One region of the Micrococcus sp. MS-ASIII-49 genome, then DNA from elsewhere that is predicted to be linked to it. Evidence: riboswitches for the same ligand, from Rfam matches in the RefSeq annotation. Region 1 holds a riboswitch; the other holds the start of a gene.
What was found. Region 1 has a riboswitch for thiamine pyrophosphate ahead of thiC (phosphomethylpyrimidine synthase ThiC). Riboswitches for the same ligand answer to the same signal wherever they lie in the genome.
Positions count from the first base shown of each region.

Region 2: another riboswitch for thiamine pyrophosphate. It lies ahead of SJ20_RS02330 (thiamine ABC transporter substrate binding subunit); the one in region 1 lies ahead of thiC (phosphomethylpyrimidine synthase ThiC).

Region 1 is NZ_JXSP01000071.1:11,133-16,195, forward strand. It holds gene thiE (thiamine phosphate synthase) at 1-483, shown strand, start outside; tRNA gene SJ20_RS05540 (tRNA-Arg) at 570-642, shown strand; gene thiD (bifunctional hydroxymethylpyrimidine kinase/phosphomethylpyrimidine kinase) at 839-1,693, opposite strand; gene SJ20_RS05550 (membrane protein) at 1,767-2,924, shown strand; TPP riboswitch at 2,986-3,100, shown strand; gene thiC (phosphomethylpyrimidine synthase ThiC) at 3,097-4,902, shown strand.
Region 2 is NZ_JXSP01000032.1:1,159-13,367, forward strand. It holds partial or broken gene SJ20_RS02325 (iron ABC transporter permease) at 1-315, opposite strand, end outside; gene SJ20_RS02330 (thiamine ABC transporter substrate binding subunit) at 315-1,379, opposite strand; TPP riboswitch at 1,446-1,551, opposite strand; gene SJ20_RS02335 (AI-2E family transporter) at 1,598-2,884, shown strand; gene SJ20_RS02340 (agmatine deiminase family protein) at 2,850-3,899, opposite strand; gene SJ20_RS02345 (bifunctional proline dehydrogenase/L-glutamate gamma-semialdehyde dehydrogenase) at 4,031-7,675, shown strand; gene SJ20_RS02350 (thioesterase family protein) at 7,695-8,276, shown strand; gene SJ20_RS02355 (FMN-binding glutamate synthase family protein) at 8,290-10,302, shown strand; gene SJ20_RS02360 (MFS transporter) at 10,419-11,639, shown strand; gene SJ20_RS02365 (cold-shock protein) at 11,854-12,057, opposite strand.

The DNA of each region.
Region 1 (5,063 bases):
ACGCTCGTCCCGCTGGCCCGGGAGCACGGGGCGCTCTCGGCCGCCAACGACCGCGCCGACGTCGCCGCCCTGGCCGGGGTGGACGTGTTCCACACGGGCCAGACCGACCTGACCACCGCGCAGTGCCGCGCCCTGCTGGGCCCGGACGTGGTGCTCGGCCGCTCGTGCCACACCGAGGCGCAGGTGCGCGGCGCCCGCGCGGAGGACGGCCTGGACTACTTCTGCACGGGGCCGGTGTGGGCGACGCCCACGAAGCCGGGCCGGGCCGCCGTCGGACTGGAACTGCCGACCCTCGCCGCACGCCTGGACGCGGAGGACCCGGCGGGGGCGCGGCCGTGGTTCGCCATCGGCGGCGTCGACGCGGACCGGCTGCCCGAGGTCCGCGCGGCCGGGGCGGAACGGATCGTGGTGGTCCGCGCCGTGACGCAGGCCGAGGACCCCGAGGCCGCGGCCCGGACCCTGCGCGCGGGCCTGCCCGGCTGACGCGCCCCGCGGGGAGGTCACGGACGGGCCGTCCTGATGGTGTAGAGTCGACGAGTCCGCAACGCGCTCGACGCGTCGCGACCCCCGCCTCCGTAGCTCAGGGGATAGAGCGTCTGCCTCCGGAGCAGAAGGCCGCAGGTTCGAATCCTGCCGGGGGCACGAGCGAACAGAGCCGGACCCCCGTGGCGACACGGTGGTCCGGCTCTTCTGCGTTCTGCGGACCCGGACGCTCGAGCGGAGCGGGAGGTCCGGGTCACCGGCATTCGAGGCGGGAAATCGACCTCATAGGACGTCCCGAGGTGCGTATTCGCCGGATTTCCCGCCTCGAACGTGTCGAAGCCCGGAGGTCCCGCCCTCAGCCCCGCTGCGCATGACCGTGGTCGACGGGCCCGTGCCACGTCGGCCGCGAGGCGTCCCCGACCGCGAGCGCCTCCCCCGCCCGCATCGCGTCGGCCAGCCACGGCTTGGCCCGCTCGAGTGCGTCGTCCCAGCTCAGGCCCGCCCCGGCCAGCGTGGCCAGGGCCGAGGAGAGGGTGCAGCCGGTGCCGTGCGAGGCGCGGGTCGTCACGCGCGGGCCGCGCACCTCGTGCACGGCCCCGCCCACGCGCACGACGGCGTCCGGCACCTCCGCCGCTGCGGCCTCGGGCGCCTCGGTCTCGTCCAGGTGCCCGCCCTTGAGCAGCACCGTCACCCCGTGCTCGGCGGCCAGGCCCCGCGCCGCGTCGAGGGCGGCGTCCCAGTCCGTCGCGTCCCGCCCGGTCAGCCGGGCCAGCTCGGGCAGGTTGGGTGTCACCAGGTGCGCCACCCGCAGCAGCCGGGCCCACGCGGCGCGCCCGTCGTCGTCGCCGACCGCGGTGAGGGCGTCCCCGCTCGAGGCCACCATGACCGGGTCCAGCACGACGACGGCGGGCCGGGTCTCCTCGAGCCAGCCGGCGACGGCCCGCATGAGCTCCACCGTGCCGAGCATGCCGATCTTCACGGCGTCCACGGCGATGTCGGCGGCGACCGAGTCGAGCTGGGCGCGCACCACGTCCACCGGCAGCGGGTGGACGGCCTGCACGCCCTGCGTGTTCTGGGCGGTGATCGCGGTGATCGCGGTCATCCCGTAGCCGCCCCACGCGGCGATGGTCTTCAGGTCGGCCTGGACACCGGCGCCGCCGCCGGAGTCGGAGCCGGCGATGCTGAGCACACGGGGGACGGCGGAGGTCATGCGGGGGCTCCTTCGGGTCGGGGCGGATCGGCCGCCCGGGCCGGGCCGATCCCGCCCATGAGAATGTAGTCGCATGTCCCACGTCACAGAGAGCTCTCCCGCGCACCCCGGCCGAGCCGAGGAGTCGGCGCCGCTGCGGCCGACCTCCCCGCTCGGGATCGCCGCCACGTTCATCGGCACCACCATCGGCGCCGGGTACGCCTCGGGCAACGAGATCCTGCAGTACTTCGTGAGCTTCGGCCTCTGGGGCGGCACGGGGGCGCTCGTGATCGCCGGCGCGCTGTTCTTCCTGCTCGCGGTGATCGTGCTGCGGCTGGCGCAGAAGCTGCGGACCACGGACATCCACCGGATCGTGAACCCCACGACGTCGCGCGTGCCCACCTGGTTCGCGGACCTGTCCATCACCACGTCCCTGCTGGGGACGCTGGTGATCATGCTGGCCGGGGCCGGGGCGGCGGTGCACACCGCGTTCGGGCTGCCCTCGCTCGTGGGCTCGCTGGTGATGGCCACCGTCTGCGTGGTCTCGGTGCTGGCCGGCATCACGGGCCTCGTGCGCGTCCAGGCCGTGGTGGTCCCCCTGATCATCGTGGTCGCCGTCGGCGTCGCGGTGTGGGGGTTGGCGAACCCGGGGGCCGCGGTGGACGACGTCGCCGCGCTCGTGACCTCGTCCCCGCTGATCAACCAGTGGTGGCTCTCGGGCGTGCTGTACGTGGCCTTCAACATCCAGCTGGCCTACGCGGTGCTCGCCCCGATCGGCGAGGAGAGCTCCTCGTCGGGCCGCTCCCTCGTCGCCGGGGCCGGGCTCGGGGCCCTGGGCCTCGTGGTGATGGCCGGCGCGGTGATGGCCGCGATGACCGCCCACGCCCAGCTGATCGGCCGCGCCGAGCTGCCCATGGTCGAGCTGGCCGCGATGATCGGCGGCTGGGCCGCCCTGCTGTACACGGTCGTCCTGCTGCTGGCGCAGTTCACGACGGCGGTCTCGTGCCTGTACGGCGGGGTGGAGCGCATCGCCCTGCTGTCCTCGATGCGCCGCGTGCCGGGCTGGGTCATCGCCGTCGTCACGGCCCTGGCCGCCACCCTGCTCTCGAGCGTCGGCTTCTCCGACCTCGTGGGCACCGTCTACCCCGTCCTCGGCTACGCCGGCCTCGTCATCATCGTGATGCTGGTCGTGACGTGGATCGTCGAGCGCTCCACGGTACGCCGCCGGGCGGCCCGCGCGGCGCGCGCCTGAGCGCCCGGCCGCATGGCCGGACGGCGGACGGTGAGGCGCCGCGGGGGACGTGCTAGGGTCGCTCGCATCCCACGGGAGCCCCACGGCACGGGGCTGAGACCGGGCTGACGCCGCCCGGAGACCGTCTGAACCTGTCCGGGTCATTCCGGCGAAGGAAGAAGGAGCAGCGGCCATGTCCGTTTCCGAGCGCACCCCCCTGCCCGCAGCCGAGTCGACGGCCGAGGTCGTCGCCGAGGAGAACTACCCCACGCACCGTCTGGGATGGCTCGAGGACGCCGAGCACGGCATCCGCGTGCCCGTCACCGAGGTCCACCAGGACGACTCCCCCGACGGCACGCCCAACGCGCCCCTGACCGTCTACCGCACCATGGGCCCGGGCTCCGTGCCCGAGCGCGGCCTGCCGGCCCAGCGCGCCGAGTGGATCCGCGCCCGCGGCGACGTCGAGGAGTACGAGGGCCGCGAGCGCGACCTGCTCGACGACGGCCGCTCGGCCGTGCGCCGCGGCGCCGCCTCACAGGAGTGGGCCGGCGAGCGCCGCCCCCCGCTGCGCGCCAAGGAGGGCGCGCGCGTCACCCAGATGCACTACGCCCGGCGCGGCGAGATCACCCCGGAGATGCGCTACGTCGCCCTGCGCGAGGGCGTGGACGTGGAGCTGGTGCGCTCCGAGGTCGCGGCCGGCCGCGCCATCATCCCGGCGAACGTGAACCACCCCGAGTCGGAGCCGATGATCATCGGCAAGGCGTTCGCCGTGAAGGTCAACGCGAACATCGGCAACTCGGCGGTGACGTCGTCGATCGCCGAGGAGGTCTCGAAGCTGCAGTGGGCCACCCGCTGGGGCGCGGACACCGTGATGGACCTGTCCACGGGCGACGACATCCACACCACCCGCGAGTGGATCCTGCGCAACTCCCCCGTGCCGATCGGCACCGTGCCGATCTACCAGGCCCTCGAGAAGGTCGGCGGCGACCACCAGGCCCTGACCTGGGAGATCTTCCGCGACACCGTGATCGAGCAGTGCGAGCAGGGCGTGGACTACATGACCGTGCACGCCGGCGTGCTGCTGCGCCACGTGCCGCTGTCCGCGGACCGCGTGACCGGCATCGTCTCCCGCGGCGGCTCGATCATGGCCGGCTGGTGCCTGGGCCACCACAAGGAGAACTTCCTCTACGAGAACTACGACGAGCTCTGCGAGATCTTCGCGCGCTACGACGTCGCGTTCTCCCTGGGCGACGGCCTGCGGCCGGGCTCCGTGGCCGACGCCAACGACGCCGCCCAGTTCGCCGAGCTCGACACGCTGGCCGAGCTGACGGAGCGGGCGTGGGCGTACGACGTCCAGGTCATGGTGGAGGGCCCCGGCCATATCCCGCTGCACCTGGTGCGGGAGAACGTGGAGCGCCAGCAGGAGCTGTGCAAGGGCGCCCCGTTCTACACGCTCGGCCCCCTCGTCACGGACATCGCCCCGGCGTATGACCACATCACCTCGGCCATCGGCGCCACCGAGATCGCCCGCTACGGCACCGCGATGCTCTGCTACGTCACGCCCAAGGAGCACCTGGGCCTGCCGGACCGGGACGACGTGAAGACGGGCGTGATCACCTACAAGATCGCCGCGCACGCCGCCGACGTCGCCAAGGGCCACCCCGGCGCCCGCGACCGCGACGACGCGCTGTCCAAGGCGCGCTTCGAGTTCCGCTGGCGCGACCAGTTCGGCCTCGGCCTGGACCCGCAGCTCGCCGAGGAATACCACGACGAGACGCTGCCGGCCGAGCCCGCCAAGACCGCCCACTTCTGCTCGATGTGCGGGCCGAAGTTCTGCTCCATGCGCATCAGCCAGGACATCCGCAGCGAGTTCGGCGGCGCGTCCGAGCAGGCGCGGATCGCCGAGGCCGGCATGGCCGCCAAGTCCGCGGAGTTCCGGGCCGCCGGCGGGTCCGTGTACCTGCCGGAGCCGACGATCCGCACCGCCTCGGACGCCTGAGGCCGGGACGCGGGGTGAGGTGGGGCGGGATGGCCCGCCCCTGCGCCACCTGACGATCGCGTCATGACCTGAGGACCGCCAGCAGGTCATGACGCGATCGCCAGGACAAGGCCCTCCGGGACGGCGAAGGCGCGGCCCCACGGACGGGGCAGTGCGCTCGG
Region 2 (12,209 bases), on a different contig from region 1:
CAGGCCGAGCGCCACCGAGACCACCGTGCCGGCGGCGGCCATGCCGAGCGTCTGGCCGAGGATGCGCCACGTGCGCTCGCGGGCGAGGGTCTCCCCGAAGGCGGTGAGGTCCACGGCGCCGGTGAACGCGTCGGCGTCGCCGCCGATCCCGCGCCAGAGCATGGCCGCCACGGGCCACGCGAAGAAGACGAGCAGGAAGGCGACCGGCAGGACGGCGGCCACCAGCCACCACGGGCCGAGCCCGTCCCCCCGGCCGCGGGCCCGCCGGCGCGGCAGGTCCGTGCCGGGGGCCGCGACCTCGGTGAGCGCGGACATCAGCGCCGGGAGGCCTCGGACAGGGCGGTCCACTCCTTCAGCAGGTCCTCGCGGCGCTCGTCGATGCGGGCGGGGTCCGGGGTGATGGCGTCCTCGACGAGCGGCGCGTTCTGCGCCCACTCCTCGGGCAGCTGCACCGACTCGTCGATCGGGTACATGTACATCGACTCGGGCAGGGCGGACTGGACCTCCTCGGTGAGCATGAAGTCCACGAACGCCTGCGCGCCCTCGGGGTTCTTCGCGCCCTCGAGCACGCCGGCGTACTCGACCTGCGGGGTGCAGGAGTCCTCGATCACCTCGGTCTCGGGGGCGAACGCGGGGGAGGAGGAGTAGGAGAGCACCACCGGGAACCGACCCTTGCCCTCGCCGCCGGAGAAGTCCGAGTTGTAGGCGTCGGACCAGCTGTCGGCGACCTTGCCCCCGTTCTCCATCAGGCCCCGCCACCAGTCCTGCCAGCCGTCGTCGCCGTACTTCTCCGTGGTGGCCGCGAGCAGCGCCAGGCCGGGGGAGGAGGCCACGGGGGAGGTGGCGACCGTCAGCTTCGCGTACTCGGGGTCGTCGAGCTGGTCGATCGAGGTGGGGGCCTCGACGTCGTGGGCCTCGAACCATGCCGGATCCGTGTTGAAGCACACCTGGCCCTGGTCCACCGGGGTCATGCGGTCCTCCACCATCCGGTCCTGCGCGGAGGCGGGCAGGTCCTGCGGGGTGTATTCGGCGACGACGCCCTCGCGGACGAGGCGGTGCGCCGAGTGGTCCTCCACGCCGTAGACGCCGTCCACGGTGGGCTCGTCCTTGGCCAGCAGGAGCTGGTTCACCACGCTGCCGGCGTCGCCGGGGGCCGTGGTCTTCAGGGTGTAGCCGGACTCCTGCTCGAACTTCTGGACGAGCTCCTGGGGCAGGTTGAACGAGTCGTGCGTCATGATCGTCACCGTCGTCGGCTCGCCGCCGGCGCCGGCGGCGGACGACGACGCCCCGTCGCCGGACGAGCCGGACACCGAACAGCCGGTGAGGGCGAGGGCGGCCACTGAGAGGGCGGCGAGGGCGCGGTGCGGGGTGCGGGACATGGCGGTTCTCCTCTGGGACGGCGGAGGGGCCGGGACGAGGCCGCCACCGGAATCCCGGGACGACGTCGACCGGGAGACTCGACTTCCTTCGCCGGTGCGGACCGGAGCAGGTTCGAGGGTCTGCGGCGGACCGCACTCTCAGCGCCGCGCGGGCGCTCCCCTGTCGATGTGGACTGGTCCCGACCCTACCCCGTCCGGCCCGCGCATAGACTGCCCGCGTGAGCGCCGCACAGCCCGCGGGGGTGACCCCGCCGCCCGCCTCGTCCAGCCCCGCCTCCGACTGGGACATCCGCCGCCCCCACCGCATGTGGCCGCGCATGCTGGTGATCGTCCTGACGCTCGCGGGCCTGGTGCTGGTGGTGCAGTTCTTCCAGGGGATCGCCTCCATCGCGGCGCCCGTCTTCCTGGGGCTGAACCTCGTGATCGTGGCCTACCCCCTGCAGGCCTGGCTCATCCGCCGGGGCCTGCACCCCGTGCTCGGGGCCGCCACCACCGTCCTGCTGGTCGTCGCGGTGATGGCCGTGTTCGGGGGCATGATGGTGTGGTCCGGCCTCGAGCTGGTGGCGGAGCTGCCGAAGTACGCGGACCGCTTCCAGCAGATCGTCCTGGACGTCTCGCACTGGCTCAACGAGCGCGGCGTGACCCCGGACATGGTGTCCCAGCAGCTGGCCTCGATCGACATGAGTGCCGTCACCGGGACGGCCGTCAGCGCCGTCACGAAGATCGCCACGAACGTCTACGCGGTCTTCGGCCTGCTCGTCACCGTGATCATGGGCATGTTCTTCCTCGCGATGGACTCGATGGACGTCGAACGCCGCGTCCGCCTGCTCAGCACCGCCCGCCACGAGTTCGGCCACGCCCTGGTCGAGTTCGCCCAGGGCGTGCGCCGCTACTGGGTGGTCACCACGGTGTTCGGCCTGATCGTGGCGGTGCTGGACGTGATTGCCCTCATGCTGATCGGCGTGCCGCTCGCGCTCGTGTGGGGCGTGCTCAGCTTCCTCACCAACTACATCCCGAACATCGGCTTCATCATCGGCCTGCTGCCGCCGGCCGTCCTGGGCCTGGCGGCGGGCGGCTGGTCCGACTTCCTGTGGGTGGTGGTCAGCTACTCGGTGCTGAACTTCGTGCTGCAGTCCGTGATCCAGCCCAAGGTGGCCGGCGACGCGATCGGCGTGATCCCCACCGTCAGCTTCCTCTCCCTGCTCTTCTGGGCCTGGGTCCTCGGCCCGCTCGGCGCCATCCTCGCGCTGCCCTGCACGCTGCTGGCCAAGGCCGTGCTGATCGACGCCGACCCGAACGCCCGCTGGATCAACGCGCTCATCGCCTCGGACCTGAAGGGGATGGAGCGCCGTCAGTCCTCGCTCCTGGAACGGCTGCGCCCGGCGGCCTGGCGCTCGGACGCGCACGGGAAGGACGAGGACCGCGCCCCGACGGACGGCGGGGACGACGACGGCCCCGCGACCGACGAGGTCACGGGCGGGGCTGGAGCAGCACCAGGTCGTTGAGCGCGCCGGCCAGCCGCAGCAGCGGCGGGGCGGGGAACGACAGCTGGGGCAGCCCCGGGTGCAGTGCCGCGCACGCGGCGGCCGCGGCCTCCTCGCCCGCGGCGTCCTCGAACGCCGGCCGCAGCACCGCAGCGCCCAGCGGCAGCGTGTCCAGGAGGGAGCGGGGGCCCCGCTCGGCCGGGTCGTACTCGGCGGGCTGCGCCGCCCCGGTCACCGTGCGCACGCGCAGGGGCCGGCCGGCGGCGTCGTCGGCGCCCTGCAGGAAGCGCAGCGCCGCCGCGGCGTACGGGTGCTCGGGGTGGAACCGGTCGCCGCGCCAGTGCACGGCGGCCTCGCCGTCGCCCTGCAGGCGCACCCACGAGGCCAGGTGACCGGGCCCGCCCCACGGCCCGGTGTCCGGCCGCGGTGCCGGCGGCACCCACAGCACCCGGGTGATCCCCAGCAGGGCGGCGAACTCGGCGGCCACCTGGCCGGGGGTCCACGCGCCGTTGATCCGCCCGTCCAGCACGGGGTCCGCGGCCACCACGGCCGTCCCCTCGCCGTCGGTCACCCAGGCCCCGCGCGGGGCGCACAGCAGGGGCGTGAGCAGCGGCAGTCCCGCCGCCTCCGCCACGGCCGTCGCGGCCGCGCCGTCGAGCGGTCCGGTCCCGGTCAGTCCCGCGGCGCTGCGCCAGGCGACGGCGGCCAGGCCCTCGGGGCGGCGGATGAAGCTCGGCCCGGTGCGGCCCAGCAGCGGTGAGCCCACGGGCGCGCGCAGCAGGTCCACCTCCGGGGGCACCAGCCGCGCCGCCCCGGCGTCGCGCGGGTGGGCGAGCACGGTGACCGGCAGCACGGCGGCGAGCGTCTCGGCCAGGCCCACGACGGCGTCCCGCGTCTCGTCTAGCAGCGTCGGCACCGGGTGGCGGTGGGGCAGGACGAGCCAGGCCCGCTCGGGCGGATCCTCGGGTCCGGGCACGGGCACGACGACGTCCCGGCGCTCCCGCGCGTCGGTGGGGACGGGGTCGGCGGCGGCCATGGCGGACGGGCTCCTGGGAAGACGGCGGCGACGCGCGGGCGCGCGGCGAGGGGATGTCCATCGAGCATAGGCGTCTGACAGGAAGCCGCGGCGGTTTGACCTGTGACCCGGCACACGTGCAGAGTGCGGCCATGACCGCGATGTTCTCCGCCCAGGACCACGACGATCTCGACCGGGTCCTCGGCGCGACCGGCGGGATCCCCGACCCCGCCGACCTGCACGCCCTCGCCGACGACGCCGTCGCGCAGGTGCGGCGTTGGCTCGCCGAGTCCCGCGACCATGAGGCCGACTTCGCGGCCCGCCAGCTGGCGGGCGCCCTGAAGGAGCCGGGCGGCCTCGACTTCATCGTGCGCTTCGTGGACCACGTGGTCCGCCCCGAGGACCCCGCGATCGCCGCCCGGGCGCTGCGGGAGCTCGCCGGCCGCGCCCCCGGCTTCCTGCCCCCGGCCCTGCGCGCCGTCCTCGGCGTCGGCGGCCGCGCCGCCCCGCTCGTGCCGCGCATCGCCGTCCCCACGGCCCGCCGCGTGCTGCGGCGCATGGTCTCCCACCTGATCGTCGACGCGCGGGACCGGCAGCTCGGCAAGGCCATCGCGGCCCTGCGCGACGAGCACACCCGGCTGAACATCAACCTGCTGGGCGAGGCGATCCTCGGTCAGGGCGAGGCGGACCGCCGACTCGAGGGCATCGCCGCGCTGATCCGCCGCGACGACGTCGACTACGTGTCCGTCAAGGTCTCCGCCGCCACCGCCCCGCACGCGCCCTACGCGTTCGACGAGGCCGTCGCGGACATCACCGAGCGGCTCACCCCGCTGTTCGAGCTCGCCCGGGATCGGGACACCTTCATCAACCTGGATATGGAGGAGTACCGCGACCTCGACCTCACGCTCAACGTGTTCACCGCCCTGCTCGAGCAGCCGGGCCTGCGCGACTACGAGGCCGGCATCGTGCTGCAGGCCTACCTGCCGGACGCGCTCGCGGCCATGGTGCGCCTGCAGGAGTGGGCCGCGCGCCGCGTCGCCGCCGGCGGCGCCCCGGTCAAGGTGCGCGTGGTCAAGGGCGCCAACCTGCCCATGGAGCGGATGCAGGCCTCCCTGACGGGCTGGCCGCTGGCCACGGTGGGCTCGAAGCAGGAGGCGGACACCAACTACAAGCGCGTGCTCAACTACGCGCTCACCCCGGAGCATCTGGCCCACGTGCGCATCGGCGTGGCCGGGCACAACCTCTTCGACGTCGCCCTGGCCCACCGGCTGATCGAGCGCCGCGGGCTCGACCCGGCCGCGGTGGAGTTCGAGATGCTGCTCGGCATGGCCACCGGCCAGGCCGCCGCCGTCCGGGCCGACGTCGGCGCCCTGCTGCTCTACACGCCCGTGGTGCGGCCCGAGGAGTTCGACGTGGCGATCTCCTACCTCGTGCGCCGCCTCGAGGAGGGCGCCTCCCCGGAGAACTTCATGTCCGCCGTGTTCGACCTGGACGCGGACGCGGACCTGTTCGCCCGCGAGGAGGAGCGCTTCCGCGCCTCGCTGCGCCACCTGGACGCGGCCGTGCCCCGTCCGAACCGCCTCCAGGACCGGTCCCGCGGGGAGGACGGGCCGGCCCCCGCCCCCGTGGACGGCTTCGCCAACACCCCGGACACGGACCCCGCGCTGCCCGGCAACCGGGAGTGGGCCCGCCGGATCCTCGCGGCCGTCCCGGGCTCGGACCTCGGGACGGACACCGTCCGCGCCCACCGCGCCACCACGGCCGACGACGCCCGCGCCGCCATCGCCGCCACCGCCCACCCCGGCGCCCGCTGGGGCGCGCTCACCGGCCACGAGCGCGCCGACGCGCTGGACGCCGTCGGACGGGCCCTGCACGCCGGCCGGGCCCGCCTGCTGGAGGTGGCCGCCGCCGAGACCGGCAAGACCCTGGACCAGGGCGACCCCGAGGTCTCCGAGGCCGTGGACTTCGCGCACTACTACGCGCGCCTGGCCCGCGGCCTGGACGCGGTGGAGGGCGCTCGCGCCGTGCCCGTCCGCCTGACCCTGGTGATCCCGCCGTGGAACTTCCCCGTGGCCATCCCGGTCGGGGGCGTCCTCGCCGCGCTCGGGGCCGGCTCGCCCGTGGTGTTCAAGCCGGCCCCGCAGTCCGAGCGGACGGGCGCGGTCGCGTGGGAGCTGATCGTGGCCGGGCTGCGGGACTCGGGCCTGTTCGACGACGGCGGCCCGCTCGCCGGGCACGACCCCGCGGACCTCGTGCGCCTGGTGACACTGGCGGACGAGGACGAGGCGGAGGTCGGCGCGGCGCTCGTGACCGACCCGGCCGTCGAGCGGCTCATCCTCACCGGCAGCTGGGACACCGCACGGCTGTTCAAGGGGATGCGCCCCGACCTGCACCTGCTCGCCGAGACCTCCGGCAAGAACGCCGTGATCGTGACCCCGTCCGCGGATCTGGACCTGGCCACGAAGGACGTGGTCCAGTCCGCGTTCGGTCACGCCGGCCAGAAGTGCTCGGCGTCCTCCCTCGTGGTGCTCGTCGGCTCCGTGGCCACCTCCGAGCGCTTCCACCGGCAGCTGCTGGACGCCGCCTCGTCCCTGCACGTGGCGCACCCCGCGGACCCGCGCGCCGAGATGGGCCCCGTGATCGAGGCCCCCGGCGAGAAGCTGCGCCGCGGGCTCACCGAGCTCGGCCCGGGGGAGCGGTGGGCCCTGCGCCCGCGGCCGCTGGACGAGACGGGTCGCCTGTGGAGCCCGGGCATCCGCTCCGGCGTCCGCCCCGGCGCCGACGCCCACCTCACCGAGTACTTCGGCCCCGTGCTGGCCGTGATGACGGCCGAGACGCTCGAGGAGGCGATCGGGATCGTGAACGCCGTGGACTACGGCCTCACCTCCGGGCTGCACTCGCTGGACCGGGAGGAGATCGACGTGTGGCTGCGCGGCGTGCGCGCCGGCAACCTCTACGTGAACCGCGGCATCACCGGGGCCATCGTGCGCCGCCAGCCCTTCGGCGGCTGGAAGCGTTCCGTCGTCGGCCCCACCACGAAGGCCGGCGGGCCGCACTACCTGCACGGCCTCGTGGACTGGGAGGACGCGCCCACGTGGGCCGGGGGAGAGGGACGGCCCGGGGCCGAGGCCGACGGCGCGGGAGCGTCCTGGCTCGAGACCGCCCGCGCCCTCGACACCCACGCGTGGACCACCGTGTTCGGGGTGGCCACGGACGTCTCCGCGCTCGAGGCCGAGCGGAACGTGCTGCGTCACGTCCCCACCCCGGTCCTCGTGCGCCGGCACTCGGGGCCCGCCGACCACCTGCTGCGCATCGTCTCCGCCGGCCTGCATGCCGGGGCGCCCATGACCGTGAGCCTGCGCCCGACCCCCACCGCGGAGGGGCCCGATGCGGACGGACTCTCGGCCGAGGCCGTGCGCGGCCGGGTGGAGGAGCTGGTCCGGTCCGCCCGCACGGAGGGTGCCGGCACGGCCGCGCCGGTGGACGTCGTCGTCGAGGATGACGCCGCGTTCCACGACCGCGCCCGGCGGCTGGCCCTCATCCCGCCCGCGACGGAGGGCGGCGGCGACGCGCGGATCCGGCTCGTCGCCGACTGGACCGGCGACCGGGAGGCGGCCGAGGCGGCGCGGAGCGCGCTCCACGCGGCGCTCGGCGACACCCCCGACGTGGCGGTCTACGCTGGCCCCGTGGTGAGCGCCGGCGAGGTGGAGCTGCTGCCGTTCCTGCACGAACAGGCCGTGTCCGTGACCGCCCACCGGTTCGGCACGCCGGACCATCTGACCGAGGGGGTCCTGTGACCCCGAGGAGGAACATCCGATGCATCTGATCCCCCGCACGATCTGGGTCGTCGCCCGCGCCCGCCGCCGCCCGCGCGCCGGACTCTGGGAGCCGACGACGCTGCCGATGCGCGCCCTGCCCACGGACGTGGACATGGCCCTGCACGTCAACAACGGCCAGTACTTCGGGCTGTTCGACCTCGGCCGCTTCGACGCGATGGTCCGCACCGGCCTGTGGGACGAGATCCGCCGTCGCGGCTGGACGCCTGTGGTGCAGGCCGAGCAGATCGCGTTCCGCCGCTCGGTGACCCTGGGGCAGCGGTTCGACGTGGAGACGCGGATGATCGGCCTGGATGAGCGCGCAGTGTGGTTCGAGCAGCGCGTCGTGGTCGACGGCGACGTCGCGGTGCGCGCGTACATCTGCACGCGCCTGCGCACGAAGGACGGCCGCCCCGTGGAGAACGACGAGGTCCGGGCGATCGCGGCGGCGGCCGGCCACGACCTCGCGGGGGAGCCGACGCTGCCGGAGTGGCTGCACGAGTGGCGGCGCAGCGTGGCCCTGCCGTCGGCCCGGACGCCCCTGCCCCACACGTGGGACCTCGATACAGTGCGGCGAGGATGAACGTTCGAGTGATATGGGGCACGATGGTCGGGTGAACAACAGACTCCTGATCGTCGCGACCCTCTCGCTGGCCGCGCTCGTCGTCGTGCTGGTGGCCGCCATCGGCGGCGGCGCGTGGTGGGTGCTGGCGGTGCTCCTGGTGGCGCTGCTCGTGCTCGCCGTGTGGGACATGACCCAGAAGCGGCACGCGATCCTCCGCAACTACCCCGTGCTCGGCCACATGCGGTACCTGCTGGAGTCGATCCGCCCCGAGATCCAGCAGTACTTCATCGAGCGCAACTTCGACGGCAAGCCGTTCGACCGGGACACCCGCTCGATCGTCTACGCCCGTGCGAAGGGACTGGACAGCCACAAGGCGTTCGGCACCGAGCGGGACACCTCGGAGATCGGCTACGAGTTCCTGTTGCACTCCACCGCCCCGGTCAACCCGCCGGAGGAGCCCCCCACGGTGCGGATCGGCGGCCCGGACTGCCGCCGACCCGTGGACATCTCGCTGATGAACATCTCGTCCATGTCCTTCGGCTCCCTCTCCGCCAACGCCGTGATCGCCATGAACAAGGGCGCCGGCCTGGGCGGGTTCATCCACGAGACCGGCGAGGGCGGCCTCACCAAGTACCACCGCGGCAACGGCGCGGACCTGTTCTGGGAGATCGGCTCCGGCTATTTCGGCTGCCGCAACGAGGACGGCACCTTCAGCCCGGAGAAGTTCGCCGAGAAGGCGCTGCTGCCCGAGGTCAAGGGCATCACCATCAAGATCTCCCAGGGCGCGAAGCCCGGCCTGGGCGGCATGCTGCCCAAGGAGAAGATCTCCCCCGAGATCGCCGAGGCCCGTGAGATCCCGATGGACAAGGACTGCCTGTCCCCGGCGTCCCACTCCGCGTTCCGCACCCCGCGCGAGATGGTCAGGTTCATCGAGCAGCTCCGTGAGCTCTCGGACGGCAAGCCGATCGGCATCAAGTTCTGCGTGGGCTCCCGCGTGGACGTGCTGGCCATGACCAAGGCCATCTGGGAGGAGCGGATCGCCCCCGACTTCATCATCGTGGACGGCTCCGAGGGCGGCACCGGCGCCGCCCCGCTCGAGTACTCGGACCGCGTGGGCACCCCGCTGACCGAGGGCCTCATGCTCGTGCACAACGCGCTCGTGGGCACCGGCCTGCGCCACATGATCAAGCTCGGCGCGGCCGGCAAGGTCGCCACCGGTTCGGACATCGTCAAGCGTCTGATCCAGGGCGCGGACTTCACCATGTCCGCCCGCGCGATGATGATGGCCACCGGGTGCATCCAGGCGCAGAAGTGCCACACGAACGAGTGCCCCGTGGGGGTGGCCACGCAGGACCCGCGTCTGATGCGCGCCCTCGACGTGGAGGACAAGGGCAACCGCGTCTTCAACTACCACCGCCTGACCGTGCGCGAGGCCGTGCAGATCATGGCGTCCATGGGTCTGACGCATCCGTCCCAGCTGAACACCCGCATGCTGCGCCGCCGCGTGGACCACCTGAGCACCCGCTCGTACGCGTCCATCTACCACTGGCTGCGCACGGACGAGCTGCTCAACGACCCGCCCGCCGGCTGGGCCATGGACTGGGAGGAGGCGGACGCGGACCACTTCGGCGAGCACGCCCGCGTGGACTACCTCACCGAGCGCGACCCCCAGTGGCGCTCCGAGCTGCTGATCCCGGGCCGCGCGGCGGCCGGCGCCCCCGTGCAGGGCTCCCCCATCTCCGGGACGGGCTCCACGCTCGTCGACGCCCGGCGGACCGAGTCCGTGCCGCTGACGACGTCGCCGATGCCGCGCGTCAGTTCGCTGGGTGAGGGCGAGTCGCTGTCCTCGCACGGCGGGCGTCGTCAGGCCTCGCAGGACCCGGCACCCGCCGCCACCGCGGGCGAGACGCCCACCGACGAGAACGAGGGCCTGCCGGCGGAGGCCGGCGAGCGGCCCGAGCGCCAGGACGGCGAGGAGGTCACCCAGCGGGGGACCACCGGCCGCGTGGAGGGCGAGCACCGCGGCGAGGGCCGCGTCGGCTGACCCGCCCCCGCAGTCACCCCCGCTTTCGAGGCGGGAAATCCACTTCACACGACGCCCCCGGGCGCCCATGAGATGGATTTCCCGCCTCGTCGCGTGAGGGGTCGTAGCCTGGGGCCGTGACCCCGCCCGCCCCCGCCGCTCGCCGCCCCTCCGCGGCCCTGCTGTGGGCGCTGCTGGCGGCCATGGGCGCCGGGCCCCTGTTCAACTACGGGGTCTCCGCGTCCTCCACGGTCGTGATGGAGCGGCTCGACGTCACCTCGGGCCAGCTCGGCACCGTGATGACGGTCGTGTTCGCGGCGGCCGCCGTCACCTCCCTCGGCCTCGGCCGGGCCGCCGACCGCCTGTCCGCCCGCGCGCAGCTGAGCATCATCTTCGGCGGCACCGCCGCGGCGCTCGTGCTCGGCGCCGTCGCCCCGTCCCTGCCCGTGCTGTACGCGGCGGCCGCCGTCGCGGGCGTCACGCAGGCCATCTCCAACCCCACCACGAACCGGATCATCCGCACCGTGGTGCCGCCGGAGAGGCGCATCGGGTGGGTCGGGGTGAAGCAGTCCGGGGTGCAGGCGGCCCAGCTGGTCGGCGGCCTGTTCTTCCCGGCCGCGTCCCTCGCCCTGGGCTGGACGGGCGCCGCGCTGGGGGCCGCGGTGCTCATCGGGGCGCTCTGGGTGCTCGCCCTGGTCGCCGCCCCGCCGCTGCCCGGGGCGCCGCCGCCGGCCACCGGCCCCGTCGGCGGGCGACGACGGCGGGACACCTCGCCCCTGCCGGCCACGGTCTGGTTCTTCGCGGCGATCGCGTTCCTCACCGGCCTGGGCATGCAGGCCACGAACACGTACCTGCCGCTGTTCGCGGTCGAGACGCTGGGGATGACGCTCGTGGCCGGCGGCGCCGCGGCGGCCGTGTCCGGGGTGGTGGGGGTGCTCTCCCGGATCGGGTGGAGTCGGCGGATGAGCTCCGGAGACCGGCCCACCACCCTGCTGACCGTGATCTGCCTGGGTGCCGTGGCCGGCGTCGTGGTGTTCCTCGCCGCGGACCTGCTGGACCTGCCGGCCCTGCTGTGGGTGGGCGCCGCGGTGCACGGCTTGACGGTGCTGGGCGCCAACGTGGTGATCAACGCGGGCCTGCTGAGCGAGGTGCCGGCCGAGCGGCTCGGCCGTGCGACCGGGGCGAACTCGATGGGCATGTACGCCGGCTTCGCCCTGGGCCCGCTGCTGATGGGCGTGCTGCGCGACGTCACGGGCGACTACCGGGCCGGCTTCGCGGTCGTCGCGGCCGGGTATCTGCTGGCCCTGGGCGTGGTGCTGCTGCTGCGTCGCCACGTGGGCCGGCGGGGCGCGGCCTGACGCGCAGGGCCAGGACGAGACCCACCGCGGAGGACCGCGCCTCAGCGACATCACCGCAGTGCAGCCCTGCGGTGATGTCGCAGCGCCGCGGTCGAACGGGCGTACGGCGGAGTGCGGCGCAGTGCGCGGGCGTGCGGGACGCACGGAAGCGCACACGACGACGCCCCCGGTCCATACGGACCGGGGGCGTCGGAAGCCGTGCGTCAGGCGAAGATCAGAGCTTCGTCACGTTGGCGGCCTGGAGGCCCTTGGGGCCGTCCTGGGTCTCGAACTCGACGCGGTCGTTCTCCTGGAGCTCCTTGAAGCCCCCGCCCTGGATGGCGGAGAAGTGCACGAACACGTCCGCGGAGTTGTCCTCGGGGGCGATGAAGCCGTAGCCCTTCTCAGCGTTGAACCACTTGACAGTACCGACAGCCATGATGGTGTCCTTTCGATGTGCCCCCGCGGTGCGGTGGCGGTGTTGGACCGCGGCCCGGATGTGGGACGCGGGTGAAGCGGCGAGACTGAACCGCTTGCCCAACACTCATCGACGCCGGCGATGCCGGGCTGACGAGCAGTGAAGATGGCGGG